DNA from 2 places in the Streptomyces sp. LZ34 genome. Region 2 is predicted to be linked to the other one. Evidence: riboswitches for the same ligand, from Rfam matches in the RefSeq annotation. Region 2 holds a riboswitch; the other holds the start of a gene.

The links. A riboswitch is a leader RNA that binds a small molecule or an ion and turns the genes downstream of it on or off. The one in region 2 is predicted to bind cyclic di-AMP.
Region 1: another riboswitch for cyclic di-AMP. It lies ahead of ACWY4P_RS30355 (NlpC/P60 family protein); the one in region 2 lies ahead of ACWY4P_RS49815 (transglycosylase family protein).

The regions. Positions count from the first base shown of each region.
Region 1 covers NZ_CM132680.1:7,316,902-7,323,863, forward strand. Annotated here, with positions in the region: gene ACWY4P_RS30340 (NlpC/P60 family protein) at 1-275, opposite strand, end outside; gene ACWY4P_RS30345 (hypothetical protein) at 572-925, shown strand; gene ACWY4P_RS30350 (L,D-transpeptidase) at 1,084-1,731, shown strand; gene ACWY4P_RS30355 (NlpC/P60 family protein) at 1,790-2,977, opposite strand; cyclic di-AMP (ydaO/yuaA leader) riboswitch at 2,986-3,164, opposite strand; gene pcrA (DNA helicase PcrA) at 3,321-5,819, shown strand; gene ACWY4P_RS30365 (peptidoglycan DD-metalloendopeptidase family protein) at 5,920-6,962, opposite strand, start outside.
Region 2 covers NZ_CM132680.1:11,512,884-11,519,845, forward strand. Annotated here, with positions in the region: gene ACWY4P_RS49795 (DUF72 domain-containing protein) at 1-169, opposite strand, end outside; gene ACWY4P_RS49800 (hypothetical protein) at 166-405, opposite strand; partial or broken gene ACWY4P_RS49805 (phosphoribosyltransferase) at 567-1,208, shown strand; gene ACWY4P_RS49810 (dsRBD fold-containing protein) at 1,250-1,519, shown strand; gene ACWY4P_RS49815 (transglycosylase family protein) at 1,574-2,863, opposite strand; cyclic di-AMP (ydaO/yuaA leader) riboswitch at 2,869-3,050, opposite strand; gene ACWY4P_RS49820 (DUF4232 domain-containing protein) at 3,405-4,118, shown strand; gene ACWY4P_RS49825 (hypothetical protein) at 4,353-4,523, shown strand; gene ACWY4P_RS49830 (HEXXH motif domain-containing protein) at 4,653-6,473, shown strand; gene fxsT (FxSxx-COOH system tetratricopeptide repeat protein) at 6,489-6,962, opposite strand, start outside.

The sequences.
Region 1 (6,962 bases), 4.2 Mb from region 2:
CGCGCGGTTTTGCGGGCCGCCTCGTCGCGCAGCTTGTCGAGCGCCTGGCGGGCCTCGCCCGCCTTCTCCTTCGCGCCGTTGTACTTCTCGTTGGCCTCCTCGGCCTCCCGCTGGTACTGGTCCACCTTCGCTTTCACCTGGGCGGGGGTGGGGCGGGTCTCGGCGTGGCCGGTGCCGCTCATGGCGGTGGCGGCGGCCCCCGCGAGGGCGACGGCGGCGGTCCAGGCGGTGCCGCCCGTGAGCGAGCGCTGCTTGGGCTTCCTGTGCGACGCCACGGCGGCGGGTCACCTTCCCTTTCCTTCGCGTTGTGTCAGGCAGGTGGCAGCCCGCCCATGAGGCGGGGACCCTCGGTTAACGGGAAGCGGACTGCCACCTGGGGGAGGAAGCTAGGCGGGCGGGCGCGGGCGGGCGGTGCGATGAACGGGAGTGGACGGATTCGGTGCCCTGATGCCCGTAACCGACCGCCTGGCGCACGGCCGCCGATGACTCGCGGGGCAGCCGTGATCGAAACGGCGATCGTGGCCCACCCGGTTGCCGGGGGCTGCTATGGGCAGGGCTACGCTCGCCAACCATGGACGTCCTCATCAATGTTTTCGTCGGGCTGCACATCGTCGGCATCGCCGCGCTGCTCGGCGGCTTCCTGGCGCAGCTGAAGCCGATGCGCGCGGGCGAGGGGCGGATGACCCCGGGGATGCTGCACGGCGCGCTGACCATGCTGGTGACCGGTGCCGCGCTGGTAGGGCTCAACCAGGCCGACGACAACAGCGTCAACAACATCAAGATCGGTGTGAAGCTGGCGCTGCTGATCGTGATCCTGGGGCTGGTCTATGTGAAGCGCGACGAGGAGAAGGTCGAGTCGGCGGCGCTCGGCACGGTCGGGCTGCTGGCCACGGCCAACATCTTCATCGCCGTCCTGTGGACCTGATACGCGCACGCGTACGAACCCGCGAGTGACCGTCAGGTTCCGCACAACCTCCCGGCCCCACTGTCTGTCTTACCGGGCAAGGCAGCCGAAGGGAGCGGGCAGTGGGGGTATTTGCGGGATGGGGCCGCCGGACGGGCGTGGCCTTGGGGGTGGCGGGGATGGTGGTGCCGCTGGCGGTCGCGCTCGGCACCCCGGCGCAGGCCGCCTCGTCGTGCACGACGAGCGTCGGGCCGTACCAGAAACAGGTGGAGAAGTTCCTGGGCCGCCCGGTGGACGGGCGGCAGTCGCGGACGGACTGTCTGGCGATCCAGAAGTTCCAGGTCAACCATGGGATCAGCCCCACCATCGGCTACGCCGGGCCGGTCACCTGGGGCGTGATGAAGGTGATCAATTCGCAGAAGGCGGCCGGGCGCAACCCGAACAAGGCGAGAAAGTGCCCCACCAACAAGGGCCGCATCGCCTGCGTGGACCTCACCCGCCAGCTGAGCTGGATCCAGGACGGCTCGCGGCTGAAGTACGGCCCGGTGCCGGTGCGCAGCGGCCGCGACCGGTATGAGACCCGGGGCGGGCTGAAGAAGATCTACTGGCGGCACATCGACCACTGGTCGACGATCTACGACGTCGCGATGCCGTACAGCCAGTTCTTCGACGGCGGCCAGGCCTTCCACTCCATCGCGGGGAGCGTGTGGTCGCCGCCCGGCTCCCACGGCTGCGTCAACATGCGCAAGGCCGACGCCAAGAAGTACTGGAGCCTGCTGCGCAACGGCGACGACGTGTACGTCTACGGCCGCAAGCCCGGCACCTGAGCCGCCGCCTCCCGGGGTCCCGGAGAGCCCCTCGGGACCCCGGGGAGGCTGCGAGCCGCTACGCCGGGCGGATGCTCCCGTAGATCGGCATCTCGGTGATCGGCGCCTTCTTGACCACATCGCCCGGCTTCGGGGCGTGGATCATCATTCCGTCGCCTATATAGAGGCCGACATGGCTGATGTCGTCATAGAAGAAGACGAGATCGCCCGGCTCGAGGTCGGAGGTCGATACGCGCGTGCCGACCTTCACCTGGTCCCAGGTGGTGCGCGGCAGTGAGACCCCGGCGGCCTTCCAGGCGGCCTGGGTGAGCCCCGAGCAGTCGTAGGAGTTGGGGCCGGTCGCGCCCCAGACGTACGGCTTGCCGAGCTGTGACCGTGCGAAGGCGATGGCCTTGTCGGCCTTGGTGGCGTACGAGCCGGAGGAGCCCGAGGACCCAGAAGACCCAGAGGACCCCGAGGACCCGGAAGACCCCGACGAGTCGGAGCCGCTCTCCTGGTTCTGCTCCCGCTGCTCCTGCTGCCGCTTCGCCGCCTCCTCCCGCTGCTTCTGCGCCAGCTCCGCCGCCTTGCGCCGGGCCTCCGCTTCCTTCTTCTTCTCGATCGCCGCCAGCCGCGCCTTCTCCTCGGCGGTCAGCTTCGACAGCAGCTGACGGGCCTGGGTGAGCTTGTCCTGGACGGTCTTCTTCTTGGTCTTCAGCTGCTGCTGCGACCGGGTCAGCGAGGCCAGGCTCTCGCCCGCCTTCGTACGCTCCTTGGCGGCCTTGGCCTGCTGCGACAGGAAGTCGTCGACGGTCTTCTTCTGCTCGCCGGTCAGCCGGTCCATCAGATGGGACTGGTCGAAGATGTCCTGCGGGTCGGAGGCGAACAGCAGGGTCGCGGCGCTGGAGGCCATGCCGCCGTTGCGGTACTGGGCCGCCGCATAGCTGCCCAGCTTGCGCCGTGCCTCGTTCAGCTTCTCGGTGCGCTTGGCGACGCTGTCCAGCAGCCGGTCGACCTTGGCGCGCTGCTCGCCCGTGTGCTCCTTGGCGGCGTTGTAGCTCTGGGTCGCGGATTCGGCCTGGTGGTAGAGCGTGTCGACCTTCTTCTTGACCTCTTCGACCGTCGGCTTGGGCTTGCCGGGCTCGGCGCTCGCCGTCTGGGAGAGGAGGGTGACGGAGGCGAGGGCGGCCGTGGTGACCCCGACGGCGGTGCGGCGGCCGGTGGCCGAGTCCAGTATTCGGGTCCGCGGCTTGCGGTGCGACGCCAAGGGAGGCGACTCCTTCCGTGGACCGCCTACCGGGTTAGCTGTCGGGTTCGGGCGTCGGAAGGCTGCCCTACGGGCCGTGCGGCGGACGGCTGGCGTCGCCGCGTGGACCGATTCACCCCAGTGGTGCCTCTGGGTCCCCGGCTCCGGCTGCCTCTTACGGCGGGGCCGGACTCGGCGGAGACAGCCCGTGTCGACGCGGTCGCCGACGGGTTCCGGACCGCCTGTCGCAGGACGGTAGCGGGCGTGTGGGGCTCGTGTGAAGGCTGGTGTTCGATTTGCCCCGAAACCGTTTCGTGACATCCGTACGTACGCTGTCAGTGCGGCGCCCTAGACTCGGTGAGCGATGAGCAGCCTCTTTGACGACAGCTTCCTGGCGGACCTCGGGCCCTCGGACGAGCAGCCTCCGCCGCCCGAGGACGACGGCCGGTCCGCCGGTGAGGACGTCCCGCACGACCTCTTCGACGGGGCGTTCGACGCGCCCGTCCCCAGGGACGCGTACTACCGCGACGGCGCGGCGCGGCCCGCGGCGGACCCGGCCGCGCTGCTGGAGGGGCTGAACGAGCAGCAGCGGGCCGCCGTGGTGCACACCGGCTCGCCGCTGCTGATCGTCGCGGGCGCCGGGTCCGGCAAGACCCGGGTGCTCACCCACCGCATCGCGTATCTGCTCGGCGCGCGCCAGGTGCACCCCGGCCAGATCCTCGCCATCACCTTCACCAACAAGGCCGCGGGCGAGATGAAGGAGCGGGTCGAGGAGCTGGTCGGCCCGCGCGCGAAGGCCATGTGGGTGTCGACCTTCCACAGCGCCTGCGTGCGCATCCTGCGCCGGGAGTCCAAGAAGCTCGGCTTCACGTCCTCCTTCTCGATCTACGACGCGGCCGACTCCAAGCGGCTGATGGCGCTGGTGTGCCGGGACCTCGATCTCGATCCGAAGCGGTATCCGCCCAAGTCCTTCAGCGCCAAGATCTCCAACCTGAAGAACGAGCTCATCGACGAGGAGACCTTCGCCGGACAGGCCTCGGACGGCTTCGAGAAGACGCTCGCCGAGGCGTATGCGATGTACCAGTCGCGGCTGCGCGAGGCCAACGCCCTCGACTTCGACGACATCATCATGACGACGGTCAATCTGCTCCAGGCGTTCCCCGACGTCGCCGAGCACTACCGCCGCCGCTTCCGGCACGTCCTGGTCGACGAGTACCAGGACACCAACCACGCGCAGTACACGCTGGTGCGCGAGCTGGTGGGGACGGGCCCGGTGGCCGCCGCCGACGGCGATCACGGCGAGGGCGACGGCGAGGGGCTCGGGGTCGCCGAGCTGTGCGTGGTGGGCGACGCCGACCAGTCGATCTACGCCTTCCGGGGCGCCACGATCCGCAACATCCTCCAGTTCGAGGAGGACTACCCGAACGCCACGACCATCCTCCTGGAACGGAACTACCGCTCCACACAGACGATCCTCAGCGCGGCCAACGCCGTCATCGAGCGCAATGAGAACCGGCGCCCGAAGAACCTGTGGACCGACGCCGGCGCCGGGGCGACCATCACCGGCTATGTGGCCGACACCGAGCATGACGAGGCGCAGTTCGTCGCCGACGAGATCGACCGGCTGACGGACGCGGGCGACGCCAGGTCCGGGGATGTCGCCGTCTTCTACCGGACCAACGCCCAGTCCCGTGTCTTCGAAGAGGTCTTCATCCGGGTCGGGCTGCCGTACAAGGTCGTCGGCGGTGTGCGCTTCTACGAGCGCAAGGAGGTCCGCGACGTCCTCGCGTATCTGCGGGTGCTGGCCAATCCGGAGGACTCCGTCCCGCTGCGCCGGATCCTGAATGTGCCCAAGCGCGGCATCGGCGAGCGCGCCGAGGCGATGATCGACGCGCTGGCGCTGCGCGAGAAGACCACCTTCCCGCAGGCGCTGCGCCGGGTCGACGAGGCCTATGGCATGGCGGCCCGCTCGGCCAACGCGGTGAAGCGGTTCAACGTGCTGATGGAGGAGTTGCGCACGATCGCCGAGTCGGGGGCGGGGCCGGCCACCGTGCTGGAGGCGGTGCTGGAGCGTACGGGCTATCTGGCGGAGCTACAGGCGTCCACGGACCCCCAGGACGAGACCCGTATCGAAAACCTCCAGGAGCTGGCGGCCGTCGCCCTGGAGTACGAGCAGGAGCGCGGCGAGGAGAACCCGGGCACGCTCGCGGAGTTCCTGGAGCGGGTCGCGCTCGTCGCCGACTCCGACCAGATCCCGGACGACGACACCGAGGGCGCCGGGGTCATCACGCTGATGACGCTGCACACCGCCAAGGGCCTCGAGTTCCCGGTGGTCTTCCTCAGCGGCATGGAGGACGGGGTCTTCCCGCATATGCGCGCGCTCGGTCAGACCAAGGAGCTGGAGGAGGAGCGGCGGCTGGCGTACGTCGGCATCACGCGGGCGCGCGAGCGGCTGTATCTGACCCGGTCGACGATGCGCAGCGCCTGGGGCCAGCCCGCGTACAACCCGCCGTCCCGCTTCCTGGAAGAGATCCCGGACCAGTATGTGCGCTGGCAGCGGACCGGGCCCGCCACCCCGTCGGCGTCGATGGGTGCGGTCGGGGCCGCCGCCGGGGTCGCGTCCTCGCTGTCCTCGTCGCGTTCGAGGGCGGGGGCCGGGGCGGGTGGCTTCGCCACGCGCCGGGCCAAGGAGCGGCCGGTGGTCGCGCTGGTCATCGGCGACCGGGTCACCCATGACACGTTCGGGCTCGGCACCGTCGTCGCGGTGAAGGGGAGCGGGGACAACGCGGAGGCGACGATCGACTTCGGCGACGAGAAGCCGAAGCGGCTGCTGCTGCGGTACGCACCGGTGGAAAAGCTGTGAAGCTGTAGGGGGCGCTGCGCCGCCGGTCGGCGGCCTCGCCGCCGACCCGATCAGCGTGGTGGATCAGGGCGGTGAGGGCCTCAGCCCACCGCTGATGGTCCTAGGTCGGGTCGAGCCCGTGGGTGCGCAGCCACGGCAGCGGGTCTATGGCCGAGCCGCCGCCGGGGTGCACCTCGAAGTGCAGATGCGGCCCGGTGGAGTTGCCCGAGTTCCCGGAGTACGCGATGACGTCCCCGGCCTTGACCGAGCCGGCCCGGATCTTGGTGCTGCTCAGGTGGCAGTACCAGGTCTCGGTGCCATCCGGGCTGGTCAATATGACCATGTTGCCGTAGGCGTCGTTCCATTGGGTGCGCACGGTGCCGTCGGTCGCGGCCATGACCGGCGTGCCGTAGCTGACCGGGAAGTCGATGCCGGTGTGCACGGACATCCAGTTGATACCCGCCTGGCCGAACGTGGCGCTCAGCCCGTGCTGCGCGACGGGAAGCGCGAACTTCGGCCGCAGCGCCTCCTTGCGGGCGGCCTCCTGGATCTTGCGCTGCCGCTCGGCGGCCTGGCGCGCCTTCAGGTCGATCCGCTCCTGGGTGCGGCTGGCGCGGTCCCGGAAGTCGTCGGCGTCCTCGAGGCCCGCGGCGAGCTGGGTGTCCAGCTTGCTGTTGGCGACCGAGGCCTTGACCGGCGGGGCGTCCGGGGCGGCCTGGGTGGTCTTGGCGTCCTTCGTGTCGTCGCCGATGTTGGCGACGGAGGCGGCGGCCACGGCGGTGACGCCCAGCGCGCAGACGGACGGGACGGCGACGGTGAGGAGCGCCGAGCGTTTGGGGCGGGCCGAGGGGGCGCGGCGGCGGCTGCGGCCGCCGTCCCGGCGGGGAGAGGGAACCGATGCCGCCTCGGGCCCGGCGGCCTCGGAGTCGGCGGTCGTGCCGCCTTCCGGGTGAGCGGGGTCGGTGGCGTCGGCGGTGTCGGCCTCGGGCGAGTCGAGATCCAGGGCCATGAGGGCGGCCTGGGTCTCGGCCTCGTGCACGGCCCCCGCCCCGGGTTCCGGCTCCGTCTCGGGGACGGCGTACGGCTGCTCGGCGGACTGCTGATATCCGCCGTGCTCGTACCCGTCCTCGCGGTACTCGCGGTACTCGCTCTGGCCGTGGTCGG
Region 2 (6,962 bases):
TGGCGAACTGCTCGCGGGTGGGCAGCCGGTAGAAGGCGTTGTTGGACTCGACGGTGGCGAAGCCCCGGGCGTACTCCTCCAGCCACAGCCGCTGTGGGCAGTCGGACGGATACAGGACCTCGCGCCAGTCCTTGTACTGCCACCCCGAGGTGCCGACGAGGACGGTCATGCTTCGCCCGGATGCCACGGCGGCCACTGGCCCGGCCGGTCGACCCAGTGGACCTGCCCGGGGTCGCCCAGGTCGATGTCCGGGAACAGCCGTCGCACACGCGGCTCGAACTCCTCCCGCTCCAGCGGCTCCCAGCCCAGGCCCCGCAGCCACACCCGCCGGTATCTGCTGTCCGCGTCGTACGCGTCCACGAAGACGAGATGGCCGGACTCGCTCGGATCCGTGGCGTTCTCCATGGTTCCAGGGTGGGCCGCTCCGGCCCGCTTCCGCGCGCCGACGCGGCCGACCGGGTCCCCGCCGGTTGCGGACGGGGGAATCTTCGGATGGAGTCGTAAGGGCGGGCCGGGTCTCTCGGCTCCGGGTCGGCTCCGGATCTCCCTGTGCTAGGGGGTGAGTCATGATCTTCGTCGACCGTGCGGACGCCGGGCGGCGTCTGGCCGCCCGGCTGCGCCCCCTGAGCAGCGAGGATCCGGTGGTGCTCGGGCTGCCGCGGGGCGGGGTGCCGGTGGCCTTCGAGGCCGCGCGGGAGCTGAAGGCGCCGCTGGACGTGATCATCGTGCGTAAGCTCGGCGTCCCCTTCCACCGCGAGCTGGGCTTCGGCGCCATCGGCGAGGGCGGGGTACGCGTGGTGCACGACGCGATCGTACGGATGAGCCGGGCGGGCAAGGAGGAGCTCGAGGAGGTTGAGCGGGCCGAGGAGGAGGAGCTGGCACGGCAGGCGCGGCGGTTCCGGCGCGGCCGGCCGCGGGTCGCGGTCAGCGGCCGAACGGTGATCGTCGTGGACGACGGGATCGCCACCGGCGCCACCGCCCGGGCCGCCTGCCGGGTCGCCCGGGCCCAGGGCGCGGCCCGGGTGGTGCTGGCGGTCCCGGTCGCGCCGCCGGATGCGGCCGAGTCGCTGCGGCAGGACGCGGACGACGTGGTGTGCCTGTCCACGCCCGCGGAGTTCTCGGCGGTCGGCGAGTGGTACGAGGACTTCTCCCAGACCAGCGACGCCGAGGTCGTCGAGCTGCTCTCCCGGTCGACCGGGATGCCGGGTGAGGCGCATCCTGGTAGATGAAGCAGGAGGTGATGACTGCGATGGAGACGATCGTGGGATGCGACATCGAAATGGAGTTCCGTGAGCTCGGACCCCTGACCGAGGCGGTCGTCCGGCTGAGGATGCACGACGGGACCGAGATGCTGGCTCAGGGCCGGGCGAACCGGAACCCCGACGACCCGGCTCAGCCGCGGGTCGGCGAGGAGGTCGCGGCGGCGCGCGCGCTGAACAACCTCGCTCACCGGCTGATCTCGAAGGCGGGCGGTGACATCGAGGAGGTCACGCACGCGAAGGCACATCTGGTGATGTAGGGCGGGTCTGCCGCGGCACCGGGCCGCGGCAGAGCACCCTTCACGACACACCTCTCAGATCTGGACGCCCTTGGACCGGAGATAGGCGAGCGGGTTGACGTCCGAGCCGTAGTCGGGCCCGGTGCGCATCTCGAAGTGCACATGCGGTCCGGTCACGTTGCCGGTCGCCCCGGAGCGGCCGATCTGCTGGCCGCCGGACACCGACTGGCCGACATGGACGGACAGCGCGGACATGTGCGCGTACTGGCTGTACATGCCGTCGGGGTGGCGCAGCACGACCTGGTAGCCGTACGCCCCGCCCCAGCCCGCGGCGACCACCTCGGCCGAGCCCACCGCGCGCACCTGGGTGCCGGTGGCGACGGGGAAGTCGACCCCGGTGTGGTGGCCGCTGGACCAGTTGCTGCCGGAGACGCCGTAGGCGGTGCCGACGGAGTGGCTGGAGACCGGCGTGGTGAAGGACGACGAGGATTGCGCCGCCGAGCCGGACTGCTTGGCGCGCTCGCGGGCCTTCTGCGCCTGCTCGACCCGCTGCTTGGCCGCCTGCTCGGCGCGCTGCTTGGCCCGGGCCTGTTCCGCGCGCTGCTTGGCCTGGTCCGTCTGCTCGGTCCGGGGCTTGCTCTCGCGCGCCTGCCCGGCGGGGGACCGGCTTCCGTCGAGGGTGAGCTTCTGGCCGGGGTAGATCAGGTCCGGGTCGCCGCCGATGACCTGGCGGTTGGACTCGTAGAGCCGCTGCCAGCCGCCGACGCCGTCCATGTCCTGCGCGTCGGCTATCCGGGACAGTGTGTCGCCGCCGACCACGGTGTACGAGGAGCCGGAGCGCCCGGAGGCGGCCGCGCTCTGGTCGACGGCCTTGGTGGTGGCCTTCGGAGCGGCTTCCGGAGCAGCCTTCGGCGTGGCTTTCGGGGCCGCCTTGGGAGTGGACTGTGTGGTGCCGGAGCTGCCGGTGGAGACGTCCGCGGGCTGGCCGCCGCGGGTCAGGCCCGCCTTGACCGAGCAGACCGGCCAGGCGCCGGGGCCCTGGGCGTCGAGCACCTTCTCGGCGATGGCTATCTGCTGGTCCTTGGAGGCCAGGTCGGCCCGCGGCGCGAAGGACGTCCCGCCGAACGCCTCCCAGGTGGACTGGGAGAATTGCAGGCCGCCGTAGTAGCCGTTCCCGGTGTTGATGCTCCAGTTGTCGGTGGACTCACACTCCGCCACCTTGTCCCAGGTGTCGACGGAGGCGGCGTTCGCCTGGCCGACGCCTATGAGGGGCAGCGCGACACCGGCGCCGCCCGCGGTGAACGCGAGCGAGGCGCGGGAGACGCGGCGGGGCCGGGGCCGTCGGTGACGTCCGCGTGCAGCCATTGAGCTCATCCTCTCCTGACGCCTGCGAGGTGAGCTGTCGGGTTCGGGCGGGAGCTGCCCGGCCGCGCCTTTCCCGGTGCCCCCGGCACCGTGGCGCGACTTCACCCCTAGCCGTCCCGCCCGACATCGCGCGGCACGGCGCCTACCTGGTTCCCCCGCTCCTGCCGTGACAGGTCGTCGTGTCACTCCTCCGCCACGGCAGGACTCGGCGCTCCGGCGGAGGAGAGACCCGTGCATGGAATGCGACGGGTGCGGCACAGTAAACACATCGTTTTGGTTACGACAAGGTCTCGACGGACCTGTGTCCGGAAATCGATCACGTCAGCGATGAACTGTGATCCGCGTCACTGCTTTCCAGATGGGGTGATTATGGTGCGGAATCCGCAATGCCGAATTGCCCCTGTTATGCGATTAATGCCGCCAGAGACATAAGGGCGCCGATCGGGGGAAGAGGAGCCGAAGGGGAATGGACGGGGAATGTCGGGGCACTCGGCGCGGCGGCTGACGAGCCGCCGGATGCCCGACCCACAGGAGGTTGCCCATGGCACAGCGGTACGGCGGGACGCCCGCGAGGCGTCGGCCGCCGGTCTTATCCGTATGCGCACTGCTCATCGGCGCGCTGGCCGCGGCCACGGCCTGCGGCACCGATACGGACTCGGGGGCGCCCGCGCCGCCCGGCTCCGCCGACGCGCCCCACTCGGCCACGGGCTCCTCCCGGCCCGGCACGGCTGAGCCGAGTGCCGCCGGGCACGACGCCGCCCCGGCCTCGACTCCCGCGAAGGCGCCGACCGCGGCCAAGCCGTCCGTCGCCACCGAGGGCGCCTCCGCCGCCCCGCCCGCCGTGCGCCGCATCTGCTCCGAGGGCCAGCTGAAACTGTCCACCGGCCGGGCGGATATCGGCGCGGGCAATGTCTATGTTCCCCTGGCCTTCACCAATACCGGCGAGACCAGTTGCACGCTGACGGGCTTTCCCGGCGTTTCCCTGCTCGACGCCCCCGGCGCGGCTATCGGCGACCCCGCCACCCGCCGTGGACCGGCGCGTCCCACGGTCGTCCTGAAACCCGGCGACAGCGCCTACGCGAGTCTGCACACCCTCAACAAAGGCCTCTCCGACAAGCCCTGTTGGCGGACCGCGTCCGAAATTCGCGCCTACCCGCCGGACTCCTACCGCTCCATGAAGACGTCGGCGCGCTCCTTCCAGGTCTGCGGGGAAGTATTCGAAGTCACCGCCCTCGAGCCGGGTTCCCAACCCTGACCCGGAGCGCCACGGCCGGGCGCGGAACCGCTGTCCCCGCCCCGCGCCCGGCCGGACGTGCCGGAAATGAATTGGCCGGGAAGCGCGGCCACATGACGCCCCTGGGTGTCCGAAAATCTTGATGGGTCCGACACCCACTGGCCCCTTTCGCTCTTCCGCAATCATTATCGGGTGGGCCACCATGTGAAGAGGCCTCGCCTGAGCCGGCGCGGAGCGTCTAGAGGGGACGATGTCATGGAGCGAGCGGCGACCGGGGTCGAGACGGAGTTGGTGGACCTCTCGGGTACGACGCTTGAAGAACTGGGCGACGGTCAGGAGTACACCCTCGCGACCCGGCGGTTGCTCGAACTCGTACAGTCCCCGCCGACACTCGCGACCGCCGCCGCGAACCAACAGGGCTGTTGACGGATTCCCGGCGATGGCACGGCAGCATTCACCCCACCAAGAAAGGCGGCCATGCCGGCGGACTATTCAGCTGGCCCTCCTTGCCCGCTCCCGACCCTGGGCCGTACGCAGTCGCTCACCGTGTCACCGATGAGCCGTCACCACCGGCTGTCCGCAGCGTGCTTTGACGAGTTGGCGCATGGCGGTGGGGGAGCGGCGGCGATCGCCGAGTTACGGGCGGGCCAGCGCAGCCGCCTCATGCTCCTGCTACGCGCGTTGACCGATTTCGCCTCCTCCCATCCCCAGGTGCCGGGGCCGCTGCCCGCACCACGTGAGGCGTGGGAGCTGCTGATAGAGGCCGAGCGGCGCAGCCCAGCGAGCGTGGAACACCTGCTGCTGCACCCATCGGTCGGTGCCTGGCTCAGCCGCTGTCTGCGCAGGCTGCGGGGCATCGCGGGGGAAGGAGAGCAAGAGACCGCAGCGGTCCCGCTGTGGCTGGAGACCGGCTATCTGCACACCGTGGCCGCTTCGGCGGCCCTCCTCGCGGGGATCGACTTCCGGATCGCGGTCGGAGTCCGCGACGGCGGGGTGATGCTGCCGGCACTGGGCTTCGTCGACCTGGCGGGCTGCGAGTCCCCCGTCGCGGAGATCGCCGCCGACGGCGCGGGCGGCCGAGCCCTGTGGGTCGCCGCGCACAGGAGGCCGCTGCCCTCCGACCTCGCCCAGGATGCCGAGGGCTGGCACGCCCTGAGACGGGTGCGCGGCCGCCACCCCGCCCACCCCTGCTCGCCCTACCTGGATGACCTCGACCCCTACCGGGACTTTCTGCGCCCCACCGCTCCGACGCGGTTGAGTGAACCGGAGGCGCGGGGGTGGCAGGAACACTTCGACGGCGCCTGGGCGCTCGTCGCTCGGCAGAGCAATCTGGATCCAGCGGGGGTCGCCGACTGTCTGATCTCCGTCGTCCCCGTGCGGTACCCCGCGCGGACGGAACCTTTCAGCGCATCGTCACCCGAGGCCTACGGCTGTGTGCTGCTCAACCCTCCGACCGATTCGGCCACGCTCGCCGCATCGCTGATCCACGAAGCCCAGCACATCAAACTCAGCGCCCTGCTGGACCTGGTGCCCTTGATGCACGGCGGCATGGAGGAGATTCACTACGCGCCCTGGCGCGTGGATCCCCGCCCGCTGCGGGGCCTGCTGCACGGCGTGTACGCCTTCTTGGGCGTCACGGCGTTCTGGCAGGCCCACAGGCATGGCGCAGCGGACGAGACCACGCGGGCCGTTGCGGAGTTCGAGTTCGCGCTGCGGCGCGCGCAGACCTCCCACGGGCTGCGGACGCTATGGGCGCACGCGGAGCTCACCGCGTTGGGCGATCGATTTCTGCGGGGGGTCGAGGACCGACTGGCCGTGTGGCTCACGGAGCCCGTGCCGGAGGTTCCGCTGCGCGCTGCTGAGGACCTCAACCTCGATCACCAGTTGCTCTACCGTCTGCATCATCTGTCTGTGGACCCCGGCCGGCTCGGGCAGTGGGCGCGGGCCTGGCGGCTGGGCCGCCCCGCCCCGGATGCCCTTCCCGCGACCGCGCTGCGCACGTCCCGGACGGCGGTGGCGGCGCGCCCTGCCCTGGTCCGGCTGCGCCTGCGCGACCCGGCCGGCTTTGCTCTGCTCCGGGAGAAGCCGGAGGGGCACCCGTTCGACGGTACGGATGCCCCGCTGAGGGCTGACCTCGACTGGGCCGCCGGGGACACGGCGGCCGCACTGCGCGGCTACCGCGACCGTGTCGCCGAGCGCCCCGACGACCTCCCCGCGTGGTCGGGGCTCGCCCTGACACTGCCCTCGGGCCCGGCCAAGGAGGCGCTGCTGGACTGCCCGGAAGTCGTGCTCGCGGTGCACCGGGCGCTGCGCGACCCGGCCGGCGCCGGCCCCGATCCGGTGGCTCTCGCCCGTTGGATCGGGACCCGCCGCTGAGCCCGGAGCGTCGCGTCAGAACGTGTACGCCTCCAGGTCGCAGTCCGCGCGGATGCCCCGGGCCGCCGCGATGGTGGCCGGGTGCTGGGAGCTCAGCACCCGGCGGAACCGCTCCAGGGCGTCGTTGTGCAGCTCCTCGGCCGACCGGCTCTCGCCCAGGGCGCGCAGGTCCGCCGAGAGATTGACCGCGCAGGCCAGCGTGGTGGGATGGTCCTCGCCCAGCCGCTCCCGGCAGGCGGCCAGGCTGTCGGTGTCCAGGCTGTGTGCCTCTTCGTAGTCCGCCAGCGTGTACAGATCGCTGGCCAGGTTGATGGCGCAGGAGAGGGTCGAGGGGTGATCGGCCCCGAGCGTCTCCACGAAGACCGGCAGCGTCTCCCTGTTGAGCGCCAGCGCCTCCTCGGTCTCGCCCAGCAGCCGGAGCGTGACGGCCAGGTTGGTCGCCGCGCTCGACGTGTAGGGGTGCCGGGGGCCGAGGATGACCCGCAGGTC